2 regions of the Bradyrhizobium sp. WU425 genome follow, and region 1 is predicted to be linked to the other one. Evidence: predicted binding sites of a transcription regulator. Region 1 holds the regulator's gene; the other holds the start of a gene.
What was found. The regulator LexA, encoded in region 1, represses DNA repair genes until DNA is damaged. The targets are predictions, from matches to a motif close to TGTTCNNNNTGTGTTCNG.
Positions count from the first base shown of each region.

Region 2: the regulator LexA is predicted to act here: its motif matches at 1,529-1,546, upstream of BcanWU425_RS20340 (single-stranded DNA-binding protein).

Region 1 covers NZ_CP088089.1:4,083,531-4,086,945, reverse strand. Annotated here, with positions in the region: gene BcanWU425_RS19840 (hypothetical protein) at 1-9, shown strand, start outside; gene BcanWU425_RS19835 (molybdopterin molybdotransferase MoeA) at 248-1,459, shown strand; gene lexA (transcriptional repressor LexA) at 1,636-2,337, shown strand; gene BcanWU425_RS19825 (hypothetical protein) at 2,831-3,265, shown strand; gene BcanWU425_RS19820 (ComEC/Rec2 family competence protein) at 3,404-3,415, opposite strand, start outside.
Region 2 covers NZ_CP088089.1:4,186,746-4,190,160, forward strand. Annotated here, with positions in the region: gene BcanWU425_RS20330 (outer membrane protein) at 1-237, opposite strand, end outside; gene BcanWU425_RS20335 (outer membrane protein) at 468-1,250, opposite strand; gene BcanWU425_RS20340 (single-stranded DNA-binding protein) at 1,710-2,207, shown strand; gene gyrA (DNA gyrase subunit A) at 2,578-3,415, shown strand, end outside.

The DNA.
Region 1 (3,415 bases):
GGGAGCTGATCGATTCAGGCCATGGCGCGTTCTCGCCTTGCCATGATTTTCGTCGCTTCCATGACCACTCTCCTGCCGATCTGTGACCTCCTTCGGATCATGCCGCGACGCGCTTGATCCTGCCTTCCGGAACAATGTGAAGGGGCGGGATGACTGTGCCTGCTCAGCCGCTTTTGCCTCTGCGCCTGCGCTCGGCTAGAAGACGTGCGGAACATTCGCCCGAACGTGCCGAGCAGGAGTTTTCGCCGTGGCCTTGATGCCGGTTTCTGACGCGCTTGCCGCGGTGCTGGCGGGTGCAGAGCCGCTGCCGGAAGAAATGATTTCCCTCGACGAGGCCTACCATCGCGTGCTCGCGCGTGACGTCGTGGCGCGGCGCACGCAGCCGCCGCAGGCGATGTCGGCGATGGACGGCTACGCGGTGCGCGCGGCCGATGCCGCGACGATCGATTCGGAGCTCACCGTCATCGGCGAAGTCGCAGCGGGCCGACCGTTCGAGGGGACGGTCGGAGCCGGCGAGGCCGTGCGGATCTTCACCGGCGGCGTCGTTCCCTTTGGCGCGGACGCCGTCGTGATCCAGGAGGACACGGTCGCCGCCGGCAAGCGGATCACGATCAAGGAAGCCGCAATCGCCGGCCGGCACATCCGCCCCGCCGGCGTCGATTTCCGCGAGGGCGACGTGCTCCTGCGCAAGGGAAGCCGTTTGACCGAGCGAGACCTCGCGCTCGCCGCCGGGATGAATCATCCGCACCTTGCCGTTGTCAGGCGTCCGAAAGTCGCGATTCTCGCCACCGGCGACGAGCTGGTGATGCCGGGCACCACGCCCGGCCACGGCCAGATCGTCTATTCCAACGGCTACGCCCTGCACGCGCTCGCCCGCAGCGAGGGCGCCGAGACCATCGACCTCGGTATTGCCGCCGACACGCTGGAGGCGACCACCGCCGGCATCCGCCGCGCCCGCGAGAGCGGCGCCGACGTCCTGATCACGACCGGCGGCGCATCGGTCGGCGACCACGATCTGGTCCAGCAGGCACTGCGGGACGAAGGCATCGCGATGGCGTTCTGGAAGATCGCGATGCGGCCAGGCAAGCCAATGATGCACGGGCGACTCGGCGCAATGGGTGTGATCGGCCTGCCGGGCAATCCCGTATCGTCCTACGTGTGCGCTTTCCTGTTCATGGTGCCGCTGATTCGCGCCCTGTCGGGCCGTTCAGTGATTCACCATCGCCGTGAACGCGCCGTGCTCGGCCGCGACGTCGGCGCCAACGACCAGCGCGAGGACTATCTGCGCGCGCATCTTGAGGAGCGTGACGATGGCACACGCGTCGTTGTTCCCGTCAATCATCAGGACTCTTCGCTGCTTGCGAATCTCGCTGCAGCACAGGTACTTCTCGTCCGCGCACCATTCGCGCCGAAGGCCGAAGCCGGCACGGCTTGCGAAGTGTTGCGGCTCCCCGTCTGAGCGCCCCCGCAACGCGCGTTCCGCGCACTTTGCTCTGTTCACGGTAAATTAAGCAGTTGCGGAACATGTATCGAACATATAGTGTCTGTTCATGATTTGTTTCGAGCATGCAGCGGCTTATGGCCGAATTCAGCGTCTCGGAATCGGACGACATCAACCGGGGGACTTTGGTCGAGATGTTAACGCGCAAACAATACGAGCTTCTGCGGTTCATCAGTGAACGTCTGAAGGAAAGCGGCGTGCCGCCCTCCTTCGACGAGATGAAGGATGCGCTCGATCTGCGCTCGAAGTCGGGCATCCATCGCCTGATCACGGCGCTCGAGGAGCGTGGCTTCATCCGACGCCTGCCCAACCGCGCCCGTGCGATTGAAGTCATCAAGCTGCCGGAGCTCCAGGCAGCCGCTGGCAGCCGCCGCGGCTTCACGCCGAGCGTCATCGAGGGCAATCTCGGCAAGGTGCGTGCGAGCGCGAGCCTGCCCGCTGACGAGGGCGAACGTCCCGTCGCGGTGCCGGTGATGGGCCGCATCGCGGCCGGCACGCCGATCGAGGCGTTGCAGACCCGCAGCCATACTATCAGCGTACCGCCTGACATGCTCGGCTCGGGCGAGCATTACGCGCTGGAAGTGCGCGGCGACTCGATGGTCGAAGCCGGCATTCTCGACGGCGACATGGCCCTGATCCAGCGCAACGAGAGCGCCGATACCGGCGACATCGTGGTGGCGCTGATCGACGACGAGGAAGCGACGCTGAAGCGCTTCCGCCGTCGCGGCGCCTCGATCGCGCTCGAGCCCGCCAACGCGGCCTATGAGGTCCGCATCCTGCCGCCCAACCGGGTGAAGATTCAGGGCAAGCTGATCGGGCTTTACCGGAAGTACTGATACCGGGAGTCTTTCTATCGGCAGTACTTCATATCGGAAGCACTTCATGCCGGAGGTGCTTGGCGCCTCGCGCGCTTCCGATCGGCATCGCCGGTCAGAGATTGGAGCGGATCATCGTCCGCTCCGGCTGGATAGCCTTTCTGGTTCTGCACAGACTATCCGGCCCCTCCTCCAACGCTGGCTCCTCGCCACGCCGACGAAGCAGCACCGCTTCAAGCAGCACCGCTTCGCGGCTCGGTTGTTCGAGGAAACAGCGACCAGCGGTCAAGTTCGGCCGTTGCAGCCAAGTTGGCAATGTTCGCGTACGCGCCTCCCGAATGCATCGCGGCGAGCTTTGTTCCTATTGAATTCGGGAAAGATAATGTGATCGCGGCTTGCGGAAGCCAGCCGCAGATTTGCCCACAACCAAGCAGAGCGTTCGTGCTTCCACTCTGATAGAGGCCTGCGCCTCGATAAGAGACGCGGGTTGCTATCCCAGCATGAGGAGCACCCGATGTGTGACTACAGCCTACATGCCGTCGCGTCGCGCCCCGCCGAAGTCGGCGAGACGATCGTCACGACAAGCTTCCGCGGCACCTCGACGCGCGGCTTCGCCTCTGCAGCCGATCCGTCTGTTGCCGTCTGCCTGCTGCCGGGGACGGAGCTCGCCTTCGCCGACGACGTCCGCTACGACAATCGCTGGATCTGGACGCGCACCATCAATTCCCGCGTGGGCAAGTTCGGCAAGATCGATCCGCACGTTCCCGACCGCCATCATGATGCGATCGAATTCCCCGACGGCAAATACGTGCTGGTGACGCAGCTCGTCGAAGGCCAGCGCGCGACGGTGCTGCAACTGCCGGTGACTCAGTCGGTCACCGAGCGCGAGCACAAGGCGCAGATCACCGCCGACAGGCAGCCGACCGTCACGCACCTGCCGATCGGCTGACAGAGCCGCCCTCCGGCTACGAAGTCGGAGGTCAGGATTGAATCGCCATCGCCGGCCGTGGCCGGCGAGATGGTGTGGTTTGCACCCCGCGAATCCGAACGGACGCACCGAACCACTGCGTTGCTCCGCACCATCAGATCAATCGTCGGC
Region 2 (3,415 bases), 100 kb from region 1:
GCCGGTCTGCCAGTTGTAGCCGGCAGTACCGCCGACGAAGCCGCCCTTCATCTTCGGGTCGGTCGAGGAATTTTCCCAAGCGCCGCCACCGACGATACCGAGGTAGAAGCCGGTCCAGTTGTAGACCGAAGCCATGGCCACCGGGGCCTTGGTGTAGGGGCGCGCCGCGAGATCAGCGGCCGAAGCCGGGGCGGCGAGAGCGAACAAACAGGCCGAAGCCAACAAAACCTTTTTCATTTTCAACTAATCCCAGTCCCAGTTTCTGATTGTGCCTTCCACGATAGGGAGGGCATCGGACTCACTTGCCCAACTGATGCCGTACTTACACCAGTGAAGCCGCAAGTTGTGTCACTCAAAAGCAACAACGGTCGGAAAACGGAACGGTTATTGACCGATTAATATCGGAGGACTGCACAGCAAAAGGCCGGCGCAAGGCCGGCCTTCGAAGTGCGATATGTCCAGCGCGATCAGTACCTTGCGATGGCCGGACCGCCCCAGCGATAGTTCAAGCGCACCAGGCCCATGTCTACGTCCTGGCGAATCCGGTCGCTGCCGAATACCGCACCCGCGGGCGTTGTGAAGCCGATCGTGCGATCGCCAAGGAAGATGTGGTCGTACTCAAAGCCCAGCGACCAGTTCGGGGCGAAGCCGAATTCCAGACCGGCCCCGACCGTGCCACCCCAGCGAGTCTCCCGGGCCGAAGCCAACAGCGCGCCCGCGCCGGGCGTACCCGCAGCAGCGTAGATGTCGTACTTGTCACCGACGACGGCGGCGCCGCCCTTCACGTAAAGCAGCACGTTGTTCCAGGCGTAACCGACCTGACCGGTGATGAGACCGAAAGCGTCGATGCGGGAACGGTTGCGATCACCCGTCACCAAAGCGGTACCAGGGAAGAGGGTGCTCACGTTGTCGCCCCGGAAATCAGCCCAGTTGCCCTGGCCTTCCAGACCGAACACCCAATTGGCGGACTGCCAGCGATAGCCGATCTGGCCGCCGACGGTGCCCCCTGTTGCATTGTGACAGCCTTCGCCGACGAGAACGCCGGTCGCGGGCGTGACGAAGTCCCAGCACTTGTGGCTGGAGCCACCGCCGCCGTTGATGCCGATGTAGAAGCCGCTCCAGTCGTAGATGGCGGCAACCGCCGGCGGCGGGGCTTTGGTGTAGGGACGCGCGGCCATGTCCGCCGCGCTTGCGGGAGCCGACAAGCCCATCGCCACTGCACCGATTGTACAAATAAGAAGCTTATTCATTGCCAGTCTCCCCAGGTTTCGTCCGCTTCTTATGTCCCCGAAGCGGCTGATCAGGCGCGAGGGCCCATATGAACTAAGTCCGAGGCAACCGTAGCTCTACGGAGCGGCAGAGTCCGTCTCCCAAATGCAACAATACCGGGGCAGTGCGAGTACCCATAACTTGCTGAATGTTAAGTTCTTTCTTCCATTTTTGGGAACCTACAAAGGTTCCAATCGACGTGTGCCTTTCCGCAACACATTTGGCCGATCGATCCCACGCCTTCAGATCTGTCTTCGCCAAGAACAAATCTGGAACGAACCGGAGGTCGATGCTATATGTGGGGATAACCGGAAGGGTGACGGCCTGATCGTCGTCCGCAAGTGTTCGGCGAGCGTATAGGGTCGCCTCAACAGGCACGGCGGAACGCGGGAGCGGACCGGCCTTCTTGAATTCAGTGGCATTCGGAGCGGAGAGCGGAGATGGCGGGAAGCGTCAACAAGGTCATTCTGGTTGGAAATCTCGGCAAGGATCCTGAAATCCGCCGCACCCAGGACGGGCGGCCGATCGCCAATCTGAGCGTCGCGACCTCGGAGACGTGGCGCGACAAGGCGACTGGCGAGCGCAAGGAAAAGACCGAGTGGCACCGCGTCGTGATCTTTAATGAAGGGCTCTGCAAGGTCGCCGAACAGTATCTGAAGAAGGGCGCCAAGATTTACGTCGAGGGTGCGCTCCAGACCCGCAAATGGACCGACCAGAGCGGTGTCGAAAAGTACTCGACCGAAGTCGTGCTGCAGGGGTTCAACTCGACCTTGACGATGCTGGACGGTCGTAGCGGCGGTGGCGGAGGCGGCAGCTTCGGCGACGAGCCGGGCGGCGATTTCGGCTCCTCCGGTCCGGTCAGCAGCGCGCCGCGGCGCCCTGTTGCCGCCGGCGGCGGTGGCCGCAACAGCGACATGGACGACGATATCCCGTTCTGAGCGATTCCGCTCCAAGAACGCGGCGCCTGATGCGGACGCCCGGCCGGATGGGCGGCGCTTCTCATCTCATGTCAGAACATCCCACTAATCGACAGGACGGGCTCGGCATTTCCGGGCCCGCTTCATGTTTGGGGTGAGCTCGGATTGCGGCTTGGCAAACGCGCCGACGCGGCAAGCTCACCGCGCGGCTTTCCACGCGTGAGCGGCGATTTTGCAAGGCCGATGCGAGTGCTGTCCGAGACACCGCTCGCAAGGGCTTAAGTTGTTGGAAAAATAGGCGGAAAAAGCGCTTCCCAGAACGCCGCGAGGGTGGTTATCAGAGGCTCGATGCGCTATATGATTCCCAGATAAAACCTCACCGGATTTCCCCTTGGCTGACGACGACGACAAGCCCGGCGACCAGCCGGCGCAACCCTCGGATATTCGCCCCGTCTCCATCTTCGAGGAGATGAAGAAGTCCTATCTCGACTACGCCATGAGCGTGATCGTGGCGCGGGCGCTGCCTGACGCCCGCGATGGCCTGAAGCCGGTGCATCGCCGCATCCTGTACTCGATGAACGAGCAGGGGCACACGCCGGACAAGAAGTACGTCAAGTCCGCCCGCGTGGTCGGTGACGTCATCGGTAAATATCATCCGCATGGCGACCAGTCGATCTACGACGCCATGGTCCGGATGGCGCAGGACTTCTCCATGCGCGTGCCGCTGATCGACGGCCAGGGCAATTTCGGCTCGGTCGACGGCGATCCCCCGGCTGCCTATCGTTATACCGAAGCCCGATTGACGAAGGCGGCGCTGGCTCTGCTGGCCGACATCGACAAGGACACGGTCGACTTCCAGCCGAACTACGACAACAACGAGACCGAACCGTCGGTCTTGCCAGCCAAGTTCCCGAACCTTCTCGTCAACGGCGCCGGCGGCATCGCGGTCGGCATGGCGACCAACATCCCGCCGCACAATCTCGGCGAGGTCATCGACGCCTGCGTCGCGCTGATCGACAACCCCGCGCTCACCATCGACGAGCTCATCAACATCGTGCCGGGACCCGACTTCCCGACCGGCGGCGTCATCCTCGGACGGCAGGGCATCCGCGCCGCCTATCACCTCGGCCGCGGCTCGGTCATGATGCGCGGCAAGGTCGCGATCGAGACCATCCGCAAGGAGCGCGAGGCGATCATCATCACCGAGATTCCCTACCAGGTGAACAAGG